DNA from 3 places in the Aquitalea magnusonii genome. Region 1 is predicted to be linked to each of the others. Evidence: predicted binding sites of a transcription regulator. Region 1 holds the regulator's gene; each other region holds the start of a gene.
The links. The regulator FNR, encoded in region 1, switches genes on or off when oxygen is low (the NO sensors DNR and NnrR bind a similar motif). The targets are predictions, from matches to a motif close to TTGATNNNNATCAA.
Positions count from the first base shown of each region.

Region 2: a site for FNR is predicted at 910-923, ahead of cobA (uroporphyrinogen-III C-methyltransferase). Genes of this name have one in related genera too.
Region 3: a site for FNR is predicted at 1,271-1,284, ahead of nirJ (heme d1 biosynthesis radical SAM protein NirJ). Genes of this name have one in related genera too.

Region 1 is NZ_AP018823.1:3,468,150-3,470,415, forward strand. Features, by position in the region: gene hemN (oxygen-independent coproporphyrinogen III oxidase) at 1-798, opposite strand, end outside; gene fnr (fumarate/nitrate reduction transcriptional regulator Fnr) at 911-1,657, shown strand; gene DLM_RS16505 (flavodoxin family protein) at 1,785-2,243, opposite strand; gene DLM_RS16510 (DUF1853 family protein) at 2,240-2,266, opposite strand, start outside.
Region 2 is NZ_AP018823.1:2,931,189-2,933,454, forward strand. Features, by position in the region: gene DLM_RS13990 (cbb3-type cytochrome c oxidase subunit I) at 1-373, opposite strand, end outside; gene DLM_RS13995 (c-type cytochrome) at 406-831, opposite strand; gene cobA (uroporphyrinogen-III C-methyltransferase) at 994-1,830, shown strand; gene DLM_RS14005 (hemerythrin domain-containing protein) at 1,904-2,266, shown strand, end outside.
Region 3 is NZ_AP018823.1:2,919,168-2,921,433, reverse strand. Features, by position in the region: gene DLM_RS13940 (Lrp/AsnC family transcriptional regulator) at 1-185, shown strand, start outside; gene DLM_RS13935 (Lrp/AsnC family transcriptional regulator) at 169-1,176, shown strand; gene nirJ (heme d1 biosynthesis radical SAM protein NirJ) at 1,343-2,266, shown strand, end outside.

The DNA of each region.
Region 1 (2,266 bases):
GATGCGCCGTTGCGGCATGAACACCGTGGGCAAATGGGCATAGTTGTACAGCGCCAGACGGTCCGGAGCGATGGCAATCACCTTGTCCAGCGTGCGTTTGAGCGACTCGCGCGTTTGCAGAGGCAGGCCGTAGATCAGATCCACGCTGACCGACTTGAAGCCGGCTTCGCGTGCAGCCTCAATCACCTCCAGCGTTTCCGCCTCGCTTTGCACGCGGTTGACTGCCTGCTGCACCTGCGGATCGAAGTCCTGAATACCCACGCTCATGCGGTTGAAGCCCAAACGCGCCAGATGATGCACGGTTTCACGACCCACCTTGCGCGGGTCGATCTCGATGGAATATTCTCCCTCCGGCAAAAAATCGAAGTGCGTTCGCAGCATGCTCATCAGCCGGTCAAGCTGCGCATCGGACAGGAAGGTCGGCGTGCCGCCGCCAAAGTGCAGCTGGATGATTTTTTCCCGGCAACCAAGTGCAGCGGCAACCAGCTTGATCTCTTTTTCCAGATAGTCGAGATAACGGTCGGCGCGGCTTTTGTCCTTGGTGATGATTTTGTTACAGCCGCAGTAGTAACATACCGTGTTGCAGAACGGTATGTGAACGTACAATGATATTGCGTTCTGATGCATGCCCAGATGGCGCTGCATCAGCCAGCTTTTATAGTCCTTCTCGCCAAACACCGGGGTAAACCGGTCTGCGGTCGGGTAAGAAGTGTATCTTGGGCCAGAGCCATCAAGACGTTCGATCAATGCTCGGTCGAACTCACAGTGGGTAGGCGAAAACGGATGGGTGGTGTGCATGTCGTCGGGTATTGATAGTCAAACGTCAGGTGGACTGGTAAATTTGCGGAAAACGTGCGAATTCCGCTTTGACAAGGGTCAAGCTTCTTTACAGGGTTGTACAAAACACTCGATGTCAGACCAAAACCAACACACTCTGCATGCACTGAAGGTGTCCTGCTCCAACTGCAGCTTGCGCGAACTCTGCCTGCCCATCGGGCTGAACCGCGACGAGATGACCCAACTGGACGCAGTGATCCGTCAGAGCCGCCGCCTCAAGCGCGGTGAGTACCTGTTCCGCAGCGGCGAGACCTTCAAGTCCCTGTTTGCCGTGCGTACCGGTTTCTTCAAGACCAGCGTCGCCAGCCAGGATGGTCGCGAGCAGGTCACGGGCTTCCTGATGTCCGGCGAACTGATGGGCCTGGACGGCATTTCTTCCAATGTCCACGGTTGCGATGCCATCGCACTGGAAGACAGCGAAGTGTGCGAACTGCCCTTCAACCGCATGGAAAGCCTGGGGCGCGACATTCCCAGCCTGCAGCATCACTTTTTCCGGCTGATGAGCCGCGAGATCGTGCGTGACCAAAACGTCATGCTGCTGTTGGGCAATATGAAAGCGGAAGAACGTCTGGCCGCCTTCCTGCTGAATCTGTCGCAGCGCCTGTCCACCCGCGGCTTTGCCGCCAACGATTTCATCCTGCGCATGAGCCGTGAGGAAATCGGCAGCTTCCTCGGCCTGAAACTGGAAACCGTCAGCCGCACGCTGTCCAAGTTCCAGCAGCAAGGCTGGCTGAGCGTGGACCACAAGCACATCCAGCTGATCAAGGCCGATGCACTGAAAGACCTGATCTCCGGTTGCACCCACGCCAACGGCGTATAAGCCGGCAGCACGCTAGCAAACCATCCGGGCGGTGGGCGCCAAGGCGCCTTACCGCCCTTCTTGCATCTTCTGCCCATCCGGGCAGGCGCGCCATTCTCCGCAAGCACTAACTCTTCCGGGCAGGGTATTACCAGCGCCCGATCAGCATGCCGGCCACCAGTTGCTCGGCCCGTTCGGCCACTTCGGCCAGCTGCGCGGCCGCGGGCTCGCCGCGTACCACCACGGCGGGCAGCACTTCGTGCCAGCCATAGCCAGCGATGATGCGCCGCATGGATTGCAATGCGCCCAGACCATCGTTTCCCGCCGACACCAGCAGCAGGCAGGCCAGCCCCTCGGTGCGGCCCTGCGCCGGGTAGAAGGTGCGGTCAAAGAAATCTTTCAGCTTGCCCGCCATATAGCCAAAATTCTCCGGCGTTGCCAGCACGATGCCGTCTGTTGCCAGCAAATCATCCAGCGTGGCCTGCTCGGCGGGCAGGCAGTTGAACTGCAGGTCATCGGCCAGCCCCGCTACGCTGGCACGCACCGCCGCCACCAGTTGCAAGGTGCGACCGGTCTGGCTGGCATACAACAGAAGCAAGCGCTTCATGTGGCCGGACTCCCTTGCAAGCT
Region 2 (2,266 bases), 540 kb from region 1:
GGTAGCCGACAATGGTCAGCGCACCGGCCACCAGAAACACCCAGAAGGTGATGATGGCCAGTTTCGGGCTGTACAGCTCGCGCTCGCATTCTTCCGGAATCAGGAAATAACCCGCCCCCATGAAGCCGAACAGCAGCCAGACAATCAACAGGTTGGTGTGCACCATGCGGGCGGTGCTGAAACTGATGGCCGGGAACAGAAAGTCTCCCTTCACATACTGCAGGCCGATGATCAGGCCAAACAGGATCTGGCCGATGAACAGGCCGATGGCTGCCATGAAATAGGGCTTGGCCACCGCCTGTGAGCGGTACTTGATCTGGGCTGGCGCGCGGGCTTGTTCAGCCGCCAGCGCAGCCGCGCTTGCATTGCTCATGTTTATCTCCGTAAGCGATTGGTCTGGTGCGATCAGCCCTGGATATTGGGCGGCCAGTTATTGGTATTGATCTCGGAGGTGTATTTCAGGAAAGCCACCACGTCGTCCAGCTCGCCATCATTCAGGTGGAACTGCGGCATCTGGCGGCGACCCGGCACATTGGTGGGCATCGCCTTCATCCAGCCCTTGATGAAGTCGGGGCCACGGCGTACATACACATTGCCCAGCTCCGGCGCAAAGTAAGCCCCCTCGCCCAGCAGGGTGTGACAGCCGCCGCAGTTGCGCGTCTCCCAGATCTTCTTGCCGCGTACGGCTGCATCGGTGAGCTTGGCCTTGGCGTTGTGGCTGGGCAGAGCCATGGTGGTGTCCAGCGTCAGCCCCAGGAACAGCAGAAAAAAGAACACCGACCCACCGTAAAAGATGTTGCGGGCCGTCGATTTGGTGAAGCTCGCGCTCATCACGTCCTCCTCAAAGTGCTTGCACCGGCAAGTCCGGTACCTGGGGCGAAATGTACGGATTCGGGCATCCAGATAGCATTGATTCGAATCAACGATTCCCGGCCACCCTCCTCCCTACACTGGCGGCATCACCATTCGGCAAACCTTTGCCCGGGAGTCCGCATGCACCGCCCAGCCCTGCCCGCTCTGCCCCGTCCCGATACGGCCAGCAATCCCCCATCCGCCGCCAGCAGCAGCGGCCTTGCCCCCGGCAGCGTTTGCCTGGTGGGGGCCGGCCCCGGCGACCCGGACTTGCTCACCCTGCGCGCAGTCCAACGGCTGGGCGAAGCCGACGTGGTGCTGTACGACCACCTGCTGGACCCACAGATACTGCGACTGGCCCCACCGCAGGCCAGCCGCATCTGTGTGGGCAAGCGTGCCAGCCGCCACACCCTGCCGCAGGCCGACATCAACCGGCTGCTGATCGACTTTGCCCGCAGCGGACAGCGGGTAGTACGGCTCAAGGGGGGCGATCCGCTGTTATTTGGCCGTGGTGGCGAAGAAATGCTGGCGCTGGCTGAAGCCGGCATTCCCTGTGAGGTGGTACCGGGCATCAGCGCCGCGCTGGGTGCCGCCGCCGCGCTGGGACTGCCGCTGACCGATCGCCATCACGCCCAGGGCTGCACGCTGGTAACCGGCCATCGCCGCCAGGGTGAAGGCTCGCTGGACTGGACGGCGCACAGCCAGCCGGAGCAAACGCTGGTGGTGTATATGGGACTGGGCGAAGCGGCGCATATTGCCAGCCAGTTGCTGGCGCACGGGCGCGATCCGGCCACGCCGGTGGCCATCGTGGAAAAAGCCTGCAGCAGCGCGCAGCGCTGTGTATGCGGCCAATTGGACCAGCTGCCGCAGCTGATTGCAGATGCGACCATCAGCACTCCGGCCCTGCTGGTGATCGGCAAAGTGGTGTCCCTGCACCGGCAGTTGCTGGCCCTGCGCCAGCAGGCAAGGATTTCTTGATCCCGGTCATTCAGGCCATCACGCCAGCCGGCAATACTGCAGCCATGTCAGTGACACCCCGAGACCACGCACCATGAACGCCATTTCACAGCTTACCCAGCAACATCGCCTGTGCGATGCCGACTTCGCCCTGACCGAAGAAGCCGTCCGTCAGGCGGACTGGCCCAAGGCCCGAGCCGTGTTTCAAGCCTTCCAGCGCGCCATGCTGCAGCATTTTTCCCTGGAAGAAGACAGCCTGTTTCCGGCCTTTGAAGCCGCCACCGGCAGCAATATGGGACCGACTGCCGTGATGCGCAACGAACACAGCCAGATGCGCGCGCTGATGCAGGACATGGACCAGTTGCTGTCCGCCGAACACGCCGCCGACTATCTGAGCTGTGCCGATACCCTGCTGATCCTGATGCAGCAGCACAATATGAAAGAAGAAAACATTCTC
Region 3 (2,266 bases), 550 kb from region 1:
CGGCGCGGCCGCCGCACTGGCCTTACCAGTTGTTCTGCATGATTCACGCCAGTGATGCCGCCAGCCTGCAGGCCATGCTGGACGATCTGATCCGGCGTCATGGCTTGCAGCATTACCCGCATGCCGTGCTGCCCTCGCTTAAACGCTATACCCAACGCGGAGCCTGTTATGGCCATCACGCATAGCCAGGCCAAGCTCAATGCGCTGGAAACCAGCATCGTCAACCAGTTGCAAGGGGGTTTTCCGCTCACCAGTCAGCCCTTTGCCCGTGCCGCCGCCACCCTCGGTTGCAGCGAGCTGGCCTTGCGGCAAGGGCTGGATGGCCTGCTACAGCGGCAGGTGCTCACCCGCTTTGGCCCGCTCTACCAGATAGAACGCATGGGCGGCTGCTTTGTGCTGGCGGCGCTGGCAGTGCCACCGGCACGCTTTGACGAAGTGGCGGCGGCAGTCAACAGCCTGCCGGCGGTGGCGCACAACTACCAGCGCAGTCACAAGCTGAATATGTGGTTTGTGCTGGCCGCCGCCAGCCAGGCCGGCATTTCCGCCGCCTGCAGCGCCATCGAGCTGCTGACTGGTCTCACCGTGCATGCCTTTCCCAAGCAGCGTGAATACTTTGTCGGCATGCGTTTTACCGTGGGCGGCCAGGCGGCGGTGGGGCAGGCCAGCGCCGGGCGCGGCACGGTGGACGACAGACCGCAGATAGCCGTGCTGGACGAGGACGACTGGCGGCTGATCCGCGCCAGCCAGGCCGGGCTGCCCTTGGTGGAACAGCCCTACCGCCAATTGGCCGACAGTCTGCAATTGCCAGAGCAGGAGGTGTTGAGCCGACTGGGCCGCATGCTGGAGCAGGGGGTGATCCGCCGCATCGGCGCGGTGCCCAATCATTACGCCATCGGCTACCGCGCCAATGGCATGGCGGTATTCGATGTGGCGGACGAACTGGTGGATGAGCTGGGCCAGCAACTGGGGCAGTTGGATTGCGTCAGCCACTGCTACCGCCGTCCGCGCCACCTGCCGCACTGGCCTTACAACCTGTTTGCCATGGTGCATGGCGACAATCGCCGCGCGGTACGCGAACAGCAGGTCGCGCTATTGCAATTGCTCGGCCCGGCCTGCCGTCGTCATGCGCTGCTGTTTTCCACCCGTATCCTGAAAAAATCCGGCTTGCGGGTATAGCGCGGCTGACAAAAAACTGCGGCTGCGTTGTGCCTCCTTGCCTCCGCGACTCGGCGTTATTTTGTTACCCGCGCCTGGGGCTGTCTGCATCCCGTTGATACGGGTCAAGGAGCGCCGCCCGCATGTCCCCGCACACTGTCTGCCGTCACCATTGCCGGAGCCTTTCATGCTGCGCCTGACACCCTATCTGCAAAGCCTGCTGGACCCGGCAGCCGCCCCCGCCCGTCGTGGCAAACCCAGCGGCCCGGTGGTGATCTGGAACCTGATCCGCCGTTGCAATCTCACCTGCCAGCATTGTTACTCCACCTCGGCCAACAAGGATTTCCAGGGCGAGCTGAGTACGGCAGAAGCCTGTGCGGTGATGGACGATCTGCACGCCTTTGGCGTGCGGGTGCTGATTCTGTCCGGCGGCGAGCCGCTGCTGCGGCCGGACATTTTCGAACTGGCCGCCCGCGCCAAGGCCATGGGTTTTTATGTCGGCCTGTCCAGCAATGGCACGCTGATTGACGAGCGCAATATTGCCGCGCTGGCGGCGGTGGGCTTTGACTATGTCGGTGTCAGTCTGGATGGCATCGGAGCCACCCACGACCGCTTCCGCCGCCTGGCCGGTGGCTACGAGCTGGCCTTGCGCGGCATGCGGCTGGCGCGCGATGCCGGGCTGAAAGTGGGCCTGCGCTACACCATGACCGAAGACAATGCCGACGACTTGCCTGCGCTATTGCAGCTACTGGCAGTGGAAGACATCGACAAGTTTTATTTTTCCCATCTCAACTATGCCGGGCGCGGCAACAAGCACCGCGCCGACGACGCCCGCCAGCCACGCACCCGCTGGGCGATGGACTTGCTGATCGAGTCCTGCCTGCAGCACATCCGCGCTGGCAAGCCGCGTGATTTCGTTACCGGCAACAACGATGCCGATGCGGTGTACCTGCTGCACTGGGCTGCCCGTCATTACCCGGCACTGGCGGCGCAACTGCGCCAGCGCCTGCTGGCCTGGGGTGGCAACGCCAGCGGGGTGAACGTGGCCAATATCGACAATCTGGGCAATGTGCATCCGGACACCATGTGGTGGAAGGTGACGCTGGGCAAT